2 regions of the Neorhizobium sp. DAR64872/K0K18 genome follow, and region 1 is predicted to be linked to the other one. Evidence: predicted binding sites of a transcription regulator. Region 1 holds the regulator's gene; the other holds the start of a gene.
The links. Region 1 encodes LexA, which represses DNA repair genes until DNA is damaged. Its sites were predicted from a motif close to TGTTCNNNNTGTGTTCNG; they were not measured.
Positions count from the first base shown of each region.

Region 1 (3,082 bases):
TGATCACGGCTTTCCATCTGGCAGGGACCGGCAATCAGCGAGAGCTTTGCCGTGTTGGAAAAAACGACTTTCGAACTCCCCTCGCCCACGGACACTTCAGAATTGGCGGAGACTGTCATTTCACTATTCCTCGAAACCGAAAACCACACCTTGCCCCGGGGCTGCCGACACGATCACGCGGCCATCCCTGCGGATGAATGCGACGTCATTAGCAGCAAGGGTGATCTCTGTCACGGCGAGATCGGTGGTCTTGAAGATGATCCCGCGCGCAGCGAGGCGCGACGATAACAAGGGCTTCATCGAAGACCGGAACTCGTCGCTGAACGTGTCGTTGGATTGAATGCGGATGCTGGCATTGGCAGCTTCGATCCGCAGACCGTCTTTCCCTTGCTCGGGCTGAGTCTCGAACACGGTTTCGAAAAGCGGCAGAAACTCCAGCGGGTCATCTGCAGAAAAGACGATCTCTCGAAGGCCTGTAACGGCGTTTGCGTGCTCATCAAGACCACCGCGATCTGCCGGTAATGCTGCCATTCGCTGGCAGGAAAACAGCAAGATGTCATCGACCTCGGGAACTGCCGCGAACGCCAGACGGAATGAGACTTCGCTCTCCCCACCATCGGGCAACTGCATCGGGCGGGAGAATTGAAGCATCTCGCCCGCAGACATGTGCCCGTCCACAAAACGCATATGATCGGCCGCTGCATCCTGCGTCCCGATGACCACCGCCGATAGACCTTCCCTTTTCCGCTGGCCGCGGAAGCGGATGTCGCGATCGGTGAACACGTTGCCTCGTTTTGCCGCAAGCGAGGCTTGCCGACGGTTCACAATGGCCAGTGGCTCGAGGTACGAGCCATCCGCGAAGAATATGCAGGCATTGGCTGTGCCGAAAGGGTGAACACCTTCAGGTGCCACAGTAAAGCCGAGAGCGGTCAACCTCCCCCGCGCTGACGCCAGATCTGCAACGGGCAGAACCAAATGATCGACTGACTTGTTACCCACTTACACCCCCAAAGTCTTATTCCGCAGAACATTGGCTATCGCGGGAAACTCGGCAAGTGCTGCGCACGAACTGAATACGTGATCGAACGCTGAAATGAGACTATTCTTGAGCAAAAATTTGGGGCTTGCGGAACACAGATAGAACATATAGCGTCCGTTCTGCATTTGTTTCCAATTCTGAGGGTCCCGTCCATGCTGACACGCAAGCAACAGGAGTTACTTCTGTTCATCCACGAGCGGATGAAAGAATCAGGCGTGCCGCCGTCGTTTGACGAAATGAAGGACGCTCTCGACCTTGCATCGAAGTCCGGCATCCACAGGCTGATCACCGCGCTCGAGGAGCGTGGCTTTATTCGCCGTCTGCCGAACAGAGCACGCGCGCTCGAAGTGATCAAGCTGCCTGACGCCTATGTGGCGAACCTTCATCCGCGACGGGGATTTTCTCCCAGTGTCATCGAGGGAAGCCTCGGCAAAACGCAACCGGTCGTCGCTCAGAAGCCGGCGCCGGTCATGGCGGACAATCCGTTCTCGACAAACATCCCGGTCATGGGTCGAATCGCTGCCGGCGTGCCGATCTCCGCGATCCAGAACAACACCCATGACATCGCCGTTCCGATCGAGATGCTGGGTTCCGGCGATCATTACGCGCTCGAAGTGAAGGGCGATTCGATGATCGATGCCGGCATCCTCGATGGCGATACCGTCATCATCAAGAATACCAGCACCGCAAGTCCAGGCGATATCATCGTTGCCCTGGTCGATGAGGAAGAAGCGACCCTGAAGCGGTTTCGCCGCAAGGGTGCCTCGATCGCACTGGAAGCGGCAAACCCGGCTTACGAGACCCGCATCTTCCCCCCCGACCGGGTGAAGGTCCAGGGTAAGCTTGTCGGCCTTATTCGCCGCTATCATTAAGAACGGTGTCATCCCGGAGATGCGCAGCAACAGCCTCCGGGATGCCAAAGTCGAATTGTCGCGTTTGCCAGTCATAGAACCGGTGGACGGTCCACGGACGGCTTGAGGTCTGTGCGCTGTCTCGCATCGCCGCCGTAATCTTGATGTCTGGCGCTGTCGCGTTCGGAATAATGGTGATTTCCAGTGCGCCAGTCCGGCGCAACGTCCGCCCGCTGAGAAGCAAGGCGCCGGAGCGGCAAGTATCGAAGCGTGCGCCGGGCGAGACGATGATCCGACCGAAATCGCAGGCAAGACCGGTGTATCGGTTGTCTTCGACAGTGACGATCCGGATGTCCTGAGCAGTCTGCGCCGCGCACAGGATTTTCGGCAGACAGGCAAATCGTCCGGGCGTGAATGCTTGAAGAAAGCCCCTGACATATTCGATTTCCCGGCGCGTCAAATCCGGTCGCGAATGTGGTCTAGGGCGTTTGTCATCGCTTTTCGCAAGGCTGGCACCTCGCGCTGGTTCCGAAGAGGCAAGAACCGGCAAGGCGAGCGGTTGTTCTCCGGTCTCAAGCACCAGCGCTCGCCGCCATTGATCGAAGATAAATCCCGCCGGTCGGGTTCGATTGAGGGTGATCTTGTCATCCTTGATCACGCCGACCGATGCGCCGTCTTCGGATATGACGATATCAGGCCTCGGCGCCGAGCCTGAGCGGACCGCAAAGAGCAAAGCCACCGCCATGAACAGCGCGCCTGTCAGCCTCAGCGGCGTGCGCAGCAGCGTCAGAAGCAGAAAGCCTGCCGTCGCCAGCGGCAGGAAAAGCGGGTTCTGCCGGCCGATGGCAATATCGCCGCCCCATGCGGCGACGATCTCGGCAATGCGAATGACGATCCGCAGCCCCTCGCCCATGATGAACAGAAAGGGAGCATCCAGCCCGAACGGCATCAGCAACATGCCAACAAGCCCTGCCGGCATCACCACGAAGGAAATGATCGGCATGGCCGCGAGATTGGCCGCGAGGCCGTAGGTGGTCAGATGGTGGAAATGCTCGATCGAATAGATCGACGTCGACGTACTGCCGATCAGCGACGTCACCACGATCCCGGCAATGAAATGGAACGTCGCCGCGACACCCGTTATCCACCGGTTGCTACCTTTTGTCTCCTCCTTACCTTTCGCGAAATATCG
Region 1 covers NZ_CP191446.1:1,476,452-1,479,533, reverse strand. Annotated here, with positions in the region: gene kdsA (3-deoxy-8-phosphooctulonate synthase) at 1-119, opposite strand, end outside; gene ACQY1P_RS12595 (VOC family protein) at 124-999, opposite strand; gene lexA (transcriptional repressor LexA) at 1,192-1,911, shown strand; gene ACQY1P_RS12585 (ComEC/Rec2 family competence protein) at 1,892-3,082, opposite strand, start outside.

Region 2 (3,082 bases), 1.1 Mb from region 1:
TATGTCTGATGTCATGGAGCAGTCGAGCCAGACATGCGGGGCGGCAACTCTCGGCACGTCGCGATCCTCGATCGCTATCCCAATCTGACCTTCAAGAGCCATGGTCGTGAACGCACCCAATCTGTTACTTCCCGCAATTGTCCGGCCCTACCGATATCCCAGTGCTTACCCCGGATATCACGACCTCGCCAGTTCCTTCAGACCCAGCCGGATCAGCTTGGCGCTGTCGGCATCCTCACCGGCTGCCTTCAGAGCAGCGGCGACGGCATTGGCCGCCTGATCGCGAGAATAGCCAAGATTGGTGAGCGCCGAGACCGCATCGCTGACGGGCGCAGACGCCACGCCCTCGCCCAGTTCCCGCTTGAAGCCGATATTTGCGGATGCCTCGCCGGCAAAGGCGGGCGCCTTGTTCTTGAGTTCGGTGACAATGCGGACGGCGACCTTGGGGCCGACGCCGGGTGCCCGCGAAACTGCGGTCTTGTCCTGCAGCGCAATCGCATTGGCCAGTTCGCCCGGTGTCAGCGTTGAGAGCAAGGCCAGCGCCACCTTGGCGCCGACGCCCTGCACGCTCTGCAGGAGGTTGAACCACTCGCGCTCCAGTGCCGACAGGAAGCCGAACAGTTTCAACTGGTCCTCGCGCACATAGGTCTCGATAAACAGCACTGCCGCTTCGCCCACATTGAGGCGGGCCAGCGTGCGGGCCGAACAGAAGGCTTCGTAGCAGACGCCGTGCACGTCAACGAGCGCGTAGTCCTCGCCGATCTCGTCGATAGTGCCTTTGAGCTTGCCGATCATGTTTTAGGTCCGCCGCTGAGGATGAAGGAGAATGGGTTCCGGAAATCATGATGCCGAGCATCGGGAAACAGGCACGATAGCGCGCCGCATCGCGCGTCAGAAGCCGATGCGAGCGTACGGCCTCTGCCGAAATACCTACTGAGGGCGTCAGAACAAGTCAAGAACAGAGGAGGCTGATGCGTCAGCCGGCCAAAGCTTGGCGCATGCGGTTTGCAACGCGGTTATGGGCGTGGCAGATGGCGATCGCCAGCGCGTCGGCGGCATCGTTACCCTTGAACTCCGCCTTCGGCATCAGGATCTTCACCATCATGTGGATCTGCTGCTTCTCGCCGTGGCCAACGCCGATGACGGCTTTCTTGACCGCGTTTGGCGCATATTCGGAAACAGGCAACCCGGCACGCGCCGGCACCAGCATCACGACGCCACGCGCCTGACCAAGCTTCAGCGTCGCCACCGCATCCTTGTTGACGAACGTCTGCTCGACCGCCGCCTCGTCTGGCGTGTAGGTATGCACAACTTCGGCCAGACCATCGTGCAGCTGGCAGAGGCGCGAGGCGAGGTCGATGTCACCGTCGGACACTACCGTCCCCGATGCCACAAAGCGCAACGAGTTTCCCAATGTCTCGATAACACCCCACCCTGTGCGGCGAAGCCCCGGATCGATGCCGATGATGCGAATCGGTTTTGTCATGGCAACTGTTGTGTCACGCCGGGAATCCTGCGCCAAGGCCGAAACGCGGAGTGACTCTGCAGGCCAACATGCGGACCGAAGCCGTCGGAAGCGTTCATATTTTGTTAACCATAACCGCATCGTTTTGGGCAGAAGTGGTGATCCAACCGCAACAACCTTTTCCTAATGGCGTTGGTTCGTCACAAAGGGTTTCTTAAGAATCACGAGGAGGCGCCCGAATGATACGGGACTATGATCGGAATGAGACCGAGCTGCGCGATCTTCGCAGAACCGCCGACATCCTGGACGGCGGTCTGCGCCGCTTTGCAAGCGGTGATATCCGCACCACACTTGATGAACCCATGCCCCTGCGTTTTGAGGGCATGCGCCGCGATTTCAATCGTGGCCTCGCAACAATCGACCGGACCATCGGCACCGTCGTTTCGAGTGTCGAGACGATGCGGGCCGACACCGAAGCCATGGCCGCCATCCTGCGCAGCCAGGCTCAGGCCCGCCAGGATCAGGCAGACAGGATTACCCGCGCGAAGTCAAAGACCAGCGCGCATGAGAGAAGCGCCAAGCAGCGTCAGGCAATCACCCGTCATGTCGGCACGATCGCCCACAACACCAAGCTCGACATGCGCCGACCGCGCGAAGCGGTTGCTGCCGCGTTGAAGCTGATCGAGACGATGGAACTGTCGGCCGGCACGTCTAGTGCTACAGGCATGAGCGCAATCCGCGCCAAGACCGAAGAGATCGAGCGCGAACTGCGTGCGATCGGCCTTTACGTCGATGCATTGGCCCAGAATGTCGAGGAACTGACCGAATCCGCCGATGCTCAGGCGGCCGAGGCCGAGGCTATCCGTGGCGAACTCGACGAAATGGCCAAGGCAAAGGATGCCCAGGCCCCCGAAATCCTGACCACGCCGCTTGTTCTCGACAGCCTGAACCGCAGCATCGGCGAGATCGATCGCGCTGCCGCACGCTACTCCGACGTGACAATTTTGCCGGCGCCGCCAGTCTTTCCGCCTGAAGGATCGCCCCCGTCGTCGGGAGGTCGCAAGCCCTTCCTGCGCCTGATCAAGACCTGAGGCAGCGACCTCACTGTCGGACCTCCACCGACCCCGCCTAGCGACTTTCATCGCCGGCGGGGTCGTATTTGCAAGACCGGCTGCCTAGATAGGGAGAACACGTTTTCCTATCCATTTCAGGATATGCCGATGATCCCGTTTTCCATTCTCGACCTTTCGCTGATCGGCGAAGGGTATTCCGTCAGCCAGGCTCTCGACCAGTCCCGCAGGCTTGCGATCAAGGCCGAACAGCATGGCTATAACCGCCTCTGGCTTGCCGAACACCATGGCATGCCGGGCATTGCCAGCGCGGCCACCGCGCTCGTCATCGCCCATGTCGGCGCCGCGACCAAAACCATCCGGGTTGGCTCCGGCGGCATCATGCTGCCGAACCACTCTCCCCTCGTGATCGCCGAACAGTTCGGCACGCTGGAAGCGCTGCTCCCCGGCCGCGTCGATCTCGGCCTCGGCCGAGCGCCCGGAACCGACATGCGCACGGCAAATGCGCTGAGACGCAATCTCGATGCCGGCGCGGAGAACTTTCCGC
Region 2 covers NZ_CP191446.1:2,616,208-2,619,289, forward strand. Annotated here, with positions in the region: gene ruvA (Holliday junction branch migration protein RuvA) at 178-795, opposite strand; gene ruvC (crossover junction endodeoxyribonuclease RuvC) at 977-1,486, opposite strand; gene ACQY1P_RS18390 (methyl-accepting chemotaxis protein) at 1,705-2,556, shown strand; gene ACQY1P_RS18395 (LLM class flavin-dependent oxidoreductase) at 2,686-3,082, shown strand, end outside.
Region 2: a site for LexA is predicted at 1,578-1,595, ahead of ruvC (crossover junction endodeoxyribonuclease RuvC). Genes of this name have one in related genera too.